3 regions of the Peribacillus suis genome follow, and region 2 is predicted to be linked to each of the others. Evidence: riboswitches for the same ligand, from Rfam matches in the RefSeq annotation. Region 2 holds a riboswitch; each other region holds the start of a gene.
The links. Region 2 has a riboswitch for S-adenosylmethionine ahead of AC503W_RS11135 (bifunctional homocysteine S-methyltransferase/methylenetetrahydrofolate reductase). Riboswitches for the same ligand answer to the same signal wherever they lie in the genome.
Positions count from the first base shown of each region.

Region 1: linked by a shared signal. The riboswitch ahead of AC503W_RS10325 (YezD family protein) and the one ahead of AC503W_RS11135 (bifunctional homocysteine S-methyltransferase/methylenetetrahydrofolate reductase) in region 2 are both predicted to bind S-adenosylmethionine.
Region 3: linked by a shared signal. The riboswitch ahead of AC503W_RS02340 (sugar ABC transporter substrate-binding protein) and the one ahead of AC503W_RS11135 (bifunctional homocysteine S-methyltransferase/methylenetetrahydrofolate reductase) in region 2 are both predicted to bind S-adenosylmethionine.

Region 1 covers NZ_CM182019.1:2,123,000-2,126,281, forward strand. Annotated here, with positions in the region: gene sat (sulfate adenylyltransferase) at 1-203, opposite strand, end outside; gene AC503W_RS10320 (phosphoadenylyl-sulfate reductase) at 231-935, opposite strand; gene AC503W_RS10325 (YezD family protein) at 1,103-1,219, opposite strand; SAM riboswitch class I at 1,388-1,495, opposite strand; gene ssuE (NADPH-dependent FMN reductase) at 1,736-2,272, opposite strand; gene pdxT (pyridoxal 5'-phosphate synthase glutaminase subunit PdxT) at 2,462-3,055, opposite strand; gene pdxS (pyridoxal 5'-phosphate synthase lyase subunit PdxS) at 3,058-3,282, opposite strand, start outside.
Region 2 covers NZ_CM182019.1:2,300,033-2,303,314, forward strand. Annotated here, with positions in the region: gene AC503W_RS11135 (bifunctional homocysteine S-methyltransferase/methylenetetrahydrofolate reductase) at 1-1,621, opposite strand, end outside; SAM riboswitch class I at 1,728-1,826, opposite strand; gene AC503W_RS11140 (MOSC domain-containing protein) at 1,938-2,579, opposite strand; gene AC503W_RS11145 (phosphatase PAP2 family protein) at 3,064-3,282, opposite strand, start outside.
Region 3 covers NZ_CM182019.1:476,535-479,816, forward strand. Annotated here, with positions in the region: gene AC503W_RS02335 (GTP-binding protein) at 1-958, shown strand, start outside; SAM riboswitch class I at 1,048-1,154, shown strand; gene AC503W_RS02340 (sugar ABC transporter substrate-binding protein) at 1,268-2,383, shown strand; gene AC503W_RS02345 (sugar ABC transporter ATP-binding protein) at 2,451-3,282, shown strand, end outside.

The sequences.
Region 1 (3,282 bases), 180 kb from region 2:
CTAAGCCTCATATCCTTTACTACTGTTTGATAGTCTTCTTTTGAAAAGAATCCCTCAATGGGGCTGTATGCTCCAGTCCCTATAAGTTCCAAGTCGCTTAATGAGATTTCATCAATTTCAACGGATTGTTCTATTTTAGTTAAATCATAGTCTGGTTCAAAGCGATTGATTAATGTTCCTCCGTGCGGCAAGCTAATGGTCATGCTGATTTCCCCCTGAATTTTTTATAATTATGATAAATGTAATCCGCATTCTGTTTTTTGGGCACCTTGCCATCGTCCTGAACGAAGATCATCAGCATTAATGGCAGGTGCTGTACATATTTTACAGCCAATACTTGGATATCCATTATCATGAAGCACATTATATGGTAAGCCATTTTTATGCGCATAACGCCATACATCTTTCCATGTCCAATGAATGAGCGGACAAATTTTGATAGATTTGAATTTGTTGTCCTTGTTTATATATTCAGTCAATGCACGGGTTTCCGATTGCTCCCTGCGCAGTCCCGAGAGCCAAGCCGTCGCTGTTGATAATACTTCAGTGAGCGGCGTAATTTTGCGGATGTTACAGCATTGATTTGAGTCATGAAGCCATAATTCATCACCAAATTCAGCGGCTTGTTCTTCCAATGTCATTTCCGGTTTCTTCATTACAATGGAAAGCCGTGGGTAACGATTTTTCACTTGTTCGATTAATTGGTAAGTCTCAGCGAAATGAACATCCGTATCCAAGAATACGATTTTGGCGGAAGGATTAACCTTTGCCAGCAAATCTGTCAGTACAATTCCTTCAATCCCAAAACTACAGGCATAAATGAGTTTATCTCCGTACTCTGAATTTGCCCATTCCAATACTTCTAACGCGCCTTTTGTATCGCTATCTTCCGGGAACGAAGGTAATGTCGCTGTATCAATATTTTCATAGTCCACTAGCTCTGCCAACTCTATACCCCCTTTTAAGAATCACCCTATGGTACAGCAGATATCTTTGAAAGCCTTTGAAACACCATTTCTTATAATGAAAAAGGCGGCTTTAACCAATAGTTTCCTATTTATATCAGCTAAATCCACCTCTAGTTTTCTAGTCAGCAGTCCATTTATTTAATTCTCAATTTTTCGTTTCTTTCCATTTGTATAACCTTACCGTCCTGAACGATAAGGGTTATGGATCCATATTTCATAGTTTTTAGCATTTCTTGCAGCCTTTCAAATATTTCCCCCAGCTGATTTTCCTTTTCCAAGGCTATTCCTCCTTTAAGAAAACTCGTCGACTAGCTTGTCGTAAGATGATCAGCTTGTAAATGAATTCCCCCAAATTAATAAAATCAATCAGAAAAATCCTTCCATGCCAAGATGGAAAGATTGATAAGGTAATCTTATTTACCTTATCTTCCAAAATGATGACATTTTGTTGGATGTAGCACCTTGCATTCATGATGCAGGTTGCTGGACTTCAAAGGGCCAAATCCCTCCGTCGCTCTTGATAAGTTTTATTATTTTAAATATTAACACATATCAAATCATTGTCAATGGAGTTTTCATATAAATTAACTTGGTTTAATATTTTGGTTTAACTTCAATTATTATACACAAATAGTTCAAGTTTGTTACAGTGATTTGTTAAGCCAGTAAAAAAGGTTCATTCATCCTGAACAAGCTTGAATAAACCTTTAAAGTAGCCTATAACTTAACTCGTTGATGGGAAGGGTCAAGATAAAAAGAAGAAATCATCAATTTCTTCTTTTTTGTATGGCTTCTACAAATTCCTTTACTTGACTCTTTGTACGATCAAGTAATTCCACTTCCTTAATCGGATGTTTTGGATTCTGCTTATCGATTTCTTTATCCACAAAGTATAACCCCTGCATCGGTTCCCCTTTTAATATTGATATAAGAGGTTTCAGCGCATAATCTATAGCCAATAAATGCCTGTTGCTTCCCCCAACCATTATGGGCAAAACTGGCTTATCCTTAAACGCGCCCTCGGGTAATAAATCAATTAGAGCTTTCAACACTCCTGTATAAGATGCCTTATAGACAGGTGAACCAATAATGATACCATTAGCTTGCTTAATCTTTTCTGAAAGTCTTAGAATATCCTCGCTATCATAACGACCTTGGAATAAGTCGTTTGCAGAAAACTCGGTAATAGAATGATAGTTCGTTGTAAATCCTTCTTTTTCCACCAACGTTTGGATATATTTTAATGAAATATCTGTTCTTGATGGTATAGCAGGGCTGCCTGATAAAATTATAATTTCGCTCATATCTATTCCTCCTGTATGTAAAATCTGCAAAGGATCTGGGTCCTTTCCAGTTAAGCAACTTCAATTAATTATCTTAATTATCAGAAAAATAAAAGTCAAGTAACTTAATTGGAATTTATATTTTTGAAACACTAATAAGAATCGTATTATGCCATTGACTAAAAATCCTGCCCCGTTAGGGCAGGATTTTTAGAGCTTTTCAACTCTATTGATTGAGTCTTTCACCATTTTTAAAAAAAGTTGTATAAATCGTTGATCACCGGTCAGTTCTGGATGAAACGAACTGACAAGAACCTGTTCTTGTCTAGCCGCCACTACTTTCCCGTCATAATTTGCTAATATCTCCACATCTTCACCTACGCCAACGGCAAAAGGTGCTCTGATAAAGACACCCATGAAAGGTTCTTCCATTCCTTTAACTATAAGGGGTGCTTGAAAACTTTCCCTCTGACGACCAAAACCATTTCTATTCACTGTAATATTGATAAAACCAAGATGGGGATGTTCCAAACTAACCATTTCCTTTGCCACTAATACCATCCCTGCGCAAGTACCGAAAATCGGTTTTTTTTGTTCGAAAAATGCCGTAATCGGCTCCATGAAACCATAATGGTCCATTAGTTTTCTCATAGTGGTGCTTTCTCCACCCGGAATGATTAGGCCATCGATATCCTTTAACTGTTCTGGGTTCTTAACTAATATCGCATGCTCACCGGCTTCCTTGATTTGGTTCATATGTTCATCTACAGCACCCTGCAAACCTAAAACACCTATGGTTACCATGTTTACCATCCACGCTCCTGCATTCTCTCAGCTGGGGCCAACTTAGAAATATCAATTCCTTTCATCGCGCTTCCCAATTCTTTAGACAACTTGCCTATTAAATCATAATCGGTGAAGTATGTAGTTGCTTGTACGATGGCAGCAGCGAATTTATCGGGATTTTCCGATTTGAAGATTCCTGAGCCCACAAATACACCGTCTGCCCCAAGTTCCATCATCAGGGCGGC
Region 2 (3,282 bases):
ATTTAATCCCCGGTATTTCATTATGGATGAATTCGGCATTCCTCGTACTGGTAAGGGGCATTATCCCCATGAAAATCGGTGTTTCCAAATGTTTTGTCGCCTGATAGACTTCTTCTATTTGTTCTACTGAATAAACTGGCTGTGTCAAAAACGAATGAGCACCGCAAGCGATTTTCTTTTCCATTCTCTGAACAGCCTTATCGAGATATTTCACATTTGGATTAAAAGCTGCGGAAATCTTGAAATTAGCCCGTTTCCCTAGACTTTGTCCGGAATAGGAGTAGCCCTCATTGAATTGCTTAACCAGACTTATCAAATCGAATGAAGATAAATCATAGACAGACGTTGCCCCCGGGAAATCACCAATCTTAGAAGGATCACCAGTGATAACTAAAACTTCATCCAGCCCGACTGTATGCAACCCCATTAAATGGGATTGCAATCCAATAAGATTTCGGTCCCTGCACGTAATATGGACCATCGGATTCACCCCTAATTCAGCCTTTAATAAATTGGCTAAGGTCGAATTCGATATCCTTGGTGAAGCAAGTGAATTATCAGCTAAAGTAATGGAATCCACCCCAGCTTTTTTCAAGGCTTCAGCTCCTGCCATAAACGTTTCGATTCCTAACTTTTTCGGTGGATCAAGCTCAACTAGGATCGTTCTATCCGTTTTTGCCTTTTCATGAAGAGCTAATTCTTGTTTTTGGTTATTCACTTCAATAATTTCTATATGTCGAGCTTTCGTAATTTTTTCCTTGACTGGCGCTAAAGTGCCAATCATTTCGTTCACAGCTTGTATATGTAGTGGTGTCGTACCACAGCAACCCCCTATAATGGTTGCTCCTTGTTTTCGTAATTCGAGTGCACTTGAACCGAAATATTCTGGTTCCGCTTTATAGACCAGTCTCCCATCCACATAATCTGGAAGACTTGCATTAGGATAGATGGCAATCGACGTCTGCATAGGCAATTTCACTTCTTCCAGTGCCCTTATCATATGATGGGGGCCCAGACGGCAATTCACCCCAACCACATCTGCACCTAGGTACTCTAGCTTTTGAAAAGCTTCATTCAAATGAAATCCATTTTGAAGATTTCCAAGTTCATGCATCGATACATTTGCAATAATCGGCAGGTCCGTTTCCTTTTTAGCAATTTGAAGTACCGTTTCAAGCTCTTCAAAATCATAGAATGTTTCAAGAAGAATTCCATCGGGATCTTCCAGAAGCAAACTGTATAATTGTTCTCGAAAACCCCGTTTTATTTCTTCTATACTTAAATCCGATTTACGTATACTACGCTGGGCCCCAATTGTACCAAAAACATAAGCCTTCCCTTTCGCTACTTGTTTAGCAATGCTGACTCCTTGGCGATTGATCCGACTGACTTCTTCCTCCAGCCCATACCGTTTCAATTTATTGAAATTGGCACCATATGTATTGGTTTGCAGAATATCTGCACCCGCTTCTAAATAGGCCCTATGTATAGACTCAATTTTATCAGGATTGGTGCAATTTATTTCCTCATAACATTGATCGATTCCATAGGAGTACAACAACGTACCCATCGCGCCGTCTCCAACTAGCATTCTTTCTTTCAATTCACTACGAAAATCCAATTAGTACACCCTCTCTTAAAAACACTATGGTTTTTGTCAGTTTCTATGAGTGTGAGAGTAAAGAAAAAAAACCTTCTCAAAGAAGAAGGCTTTTTTCGAAACATTCTCCTCATCTATCAAGCTCTGCTTGCTGGATTTAGCACCTTTGCCTAGGCTGGTTGCTGAGGTTTCATCGGGCCAGTCCCTTCACCTCTCTCGATAAGATTTATTAAGTTTAATTTTCTAAACATTTCAAAATTTATTTATATTTAATTTACATGAATCATCTGATAATTTCAAGAGTATATTTATCATTTTTTCATTTTCTTCAGACTTTTTAACGATACATCCTTTTAGAAAGCAAGGCTCCCCATTCTTCCGACAAGGATTCAATGGAAAGCAAGGACATTGCCCCCTCCTCCCCATCACGCTTATGAAGGATGACATCCGTTGCATAAAGTACCGTAACCTTATCTTGAAGCCGATCCAATAACACGATATCATCTTGTTGGCCAATTACCCCTTCTTGTATAACCCTAGCAAAATAGCCAGTTAGATTAGTGTCCATCACCAATTTCAAAAACTCTGGCTCTTTGTTAAAGTGGGAGATGGTCGAGCAAGGAATACGCCCCTGTGTAATCTGAATAACGGTCCCGCCAATGCTATAGATATCGCCTATAAACGTTTGACGTTCAGTCATTCCAGCAATCGTCAAATTCTCCCCAAATGCAGGGATGGAAAGCTGCTTATTGAATGTTCGATTCCATAAATCATAATGCTCAAAGGGATAAAAACATAGAGCACGGTCAGGCCCTCCATGGAACTTTCTGTTACCCACTCCATCCCTATCAATCCCTGATTTTGTTACGGTGATATAGTCGATGGCCTTCTTATCCATTGCCGTTTTGATCTTTACCCCCGAAAGCTCCTCCTCTTTTGGCATCCCAATTTGAAGAGACATGATTTTACGATTTTCCATTGGACATCTTCCATTTCTTTTAAATTTCCAGATTGCAATAAAGAAACATTCTTTATATTCAATCTATTCAATTATTTGATTATACCAAAAAAAAAGCAATAACCTCTTTACTAGGTATAAAATTCGATGTGAAAAGAGAATGATATAAAAATAATCCCTTTGTTTTAGTAATTTAGTTGCTATTTCCAAATTAATTATGATAGAATACGAACACAATATATAGTCGAAAAAGACAATCCGTCGCCTATATGTTGATTCACGATTAATTTCCTCATTGTCGCTCTTTAGGGGGCGAATTTTTTTGTCTCCTTTTAAAAAGGGTGGAAAACTGTATCCTTACTAATTATTTATACCTAACAAGTAACTACCAAATTGAACAGGAGATCTTCTTTTAATGAAAATTTATAGGTGCGATCATTACTTTCCTCACAGTGCACCACTTTTTTGATAATTTTGGTGATTTTCTTATGCCTTCATTTTCCCCTTAGCTTCTATTTTTTCGCCCCTTGTATTCCAGGTATCGTAACAGCCATGCCGATATCGTTAGCCAAGCAGCTCCGGCAACAAAACCTGCCACAACATCGCTCGGGTAATGCACCCCTAGATAAATGCGGCTCCATCCAATGACCAATGAAGCCAAAAAAGCCAAAAACCATATAATGCCGTTCATATATTTACTTTTGACGATTCGTAAACATACAAC
Region 3 (3,282 bases), 1.8 Mb from region 2:
GCGTAAAACTTTATCCTATCTATTAGAAAAACGGGCAGCGAATGAACGGAAATGCGAGCATTCGATTTCTTGGAATGAACAGATGGAAGTGAAGTTGAATGGCGCTACGAATCAGTTGACTGATTTGGAAAAAGAAAAAACCGAAAACATTACAAGATCTTATCGCTTATTAAAAGAAGAAGTGAAAAAACAGCTTTCCACACGAATTCCTGAATTACTGCGTGATTGCTCTAAAACATTATCTGAGAATAGTGACTTTAGCCAAGTGCATATACAGTTGAATCAGGAAATGAACGATCGGATCCAGGCATTTATATCCGATAAAATCATGCCGCAGTATTTCCGCTCGCTTCAAGACTGGATTGCTACATCTGAGTTAGAATTCACGCAAAGCCAACAGTTCATGGATGAGATGAGCGCAGGCTTCAATGAGCTATACAAAGAAGAACGTATTGTACTGGCCGGGGACTTCCGGGTCTTGGATGACTGGCGCCGTGATGCGGACCGGATGACAAGCAGCATCCGGATAGAAAATGTAAACATATTACTAAGAAGGACCCCATCTCAGTTGATTCTTAAGGGAGCCGGGAAGCTATTTGGTGCGATTCCGCAAAATAAAGCGAATATGTACAATCGATATAAGAAGTTCTTGGAAAATGAAGACTTCCAGGATGTTGCCGATATGATCAGTGACAGATTCCTTACTCAGTTTGGATTGTTCGAAAAATCCTTGGAACGTGACATATCCCTGTTCTACCGCAGTCCATTTGCCATCCTTGAAAAAAATATCGAACAGACGAAAGCCGAAATCAAAGAACAGCAGGCTACATTGGAACATATGAGACAAAATCCTGAAGTCTACCGTGATCCGATTACCCTGTTCGAAGTGAAACTGCGCCAATTCGAACGCCTTGAAAAAATCGAGAAAAGACGCCTGGCGAAACTGCAAGGAAAATAAAACATTTAAAATATTCTAAAAACTATTGACTTAATGACTATATCCCTATAAAGTGGTACTTACCATAACGAAACGTAACACATTATATTCTCTTATCAAGAGTGGCGGAGGGACTGGCCCTACGATGCCCAGCAACCGTTCCAATTAGGAATTGGTGCTAAATCCTGCAAAACAGAAATGTTTTGACAGATAAGAGAGGGATAAGTCTGCAAACCAGCTGATTAAACCTCTCTATTTTAGAGAGGTTTTTATTTTGTGTTTATGCCGAGCTAACAGATAAGAATAATGTAAAAAATAGGGGGAATTAAAATGGGAAAATCAATTTTAAAAGGAGCTTTCGTTTCCGTCATCGCTTCGGCGTTGCTTTTGACGGGGTGTTCTTCGGGACAAAGTACAGGGGAAGCGAAAAAAGAGGAAAAGGTATCTTTTGAAAATGTTCCAGAACGATTTGCGAAAGGCGAGGGAGCTAAAATTAAAGTCATTCGTAAAATTGGCGGAGATGATCACACGGCCCAATACTTAGCAGGGGCGCAAGAAGAAGGAGAAGCACTTGGCTTCCAAGTAGATACTTTTACGGCCAATGGCGATACGGCTAAATTCCATGACGCCATCGCTCAGGCTCTGGAGGAAGACTATGATGGCTATATCATTTCCCATGGTGATGATGCAGCGACAGTGAATGACGTACAAAAGTTGGTTGATGCAGGGAAAAGCGTAGTCACATTCGATTCCATCGGCGATTTAACGAAAATTGATGGGGTAACAGTAACCTCACAAGATGACGAAGCATTGGCAACTCTTGCTTTTGACAAATTGATTGAAGAGCAAAAAGGCGAAGCGAACATTGCATACCTTTGGGTAGATGGTTTCCCTCCTATGGTGAGAAGAAATGCCGTGTATCAAGAAAAGCTGAAAGAAAATCCTGGCATTCATGAAATTGAAAGATTCGGAGTGGCATCTTCAGATACTTCTGTCCAGACGCAAAACGCGGTATCGGCGATGTTGAACAAGTATCCAAAAGGTAAAATAGACGCAATTTTCGCAACCTGGGATGCATTCGCTATCGGAGCAGCTCGTGCGATAAAAGAAGCGGGGCGCGATGAAGTGAAAATCTATGGTATTGACGTGTCCAATGCCGACCTTCAGGAGATTCAAACAAAAGGAAGCTCATGGTCGTATACCGCAGCGGTTGATCCGAAGTTGATTGGTGCAGTGAATATGAGACTGCTAGCGAAAAAACTAGCGGGGGAAGAAACGCCGCAAACCTATGATTTAGAAGCATCATTGATATCTCAAAAACAGCTTCAATCATCGAAGGACGCTGTCAATATGACCAATCTATCCGGCATTGTTCAAGGCTGGGGAGTATCAACGGAATTTGAAGAAGACTGGATGAAAGTATTGAAAGAACATTATAAGAAGTAACGATCAGAATCAGTAGACACTCTCTTTCAAGTTGAAGAGAGTGTCTGTTTAATGGGAGGGATTGGACATGGGCATTCAACTAGAAATGAAACAAATATCGATTGAGTTTCCAGGTGTAAAAGCGCTTAGTGAAGTTGATTTTTCAGTACAGTCGGGAACAGCACATGCATTGGTCGGCGCAAATGGAGCAGGGAAATCGACGCTAATGAAAGTCTTATCAGGAGCTCATGTCCATTATACCGGCGACATTTTTCTAAATGGCCAGGTACAGGATATCCGGTCGCCAAAGTCGGCACAGGAAGCTGGCATTCAAATTGTGTATCAGGAAGTGGATACGGCCCTCATTCCTTATTTAACGGTTGCGGAGAACGTGATGCTGAATGAATCCGTACAGAACATGGGGAGAAAACAAATCATCAAGTGGAAGGAATTACATAGAAAAGCGACGGAAATCTTGGAAGATATGAACATCCATGTGTCTTCGAAAAAACTGGTAAGGGACCTTACGTTGGCCGAAAAGCAGATGGTCTTGATAGCTAGGGCCGTTTCAACCGCATGTAAATTCTTGATTCTCGATGAGCCGACTGCTCCGTTAAGCCATACGGAAACAACGGAACTATTCCGGATTGTGAATGAGCTGAAGCAACGTGGTGTAGGCATTATTTTCATTTCTCATCGTCTACCCGAGATATTTGAAGTGTGTGAGGACATTACAATCATGAGAAATGGGAAGAGTGTGAGGCGCAGTAGAATTACGGATATCACACAAAACGAAGTGATTGAGCAGATGCTTGGAAAGTCAATGGAAGAACAGTTTCCCGTCGTGAATGCCGAGATTGGTGCGGTGATGTTTGAAGTGAACCGACTGTCGGATGCCGATAAAGTCAAAGATGTCAGTC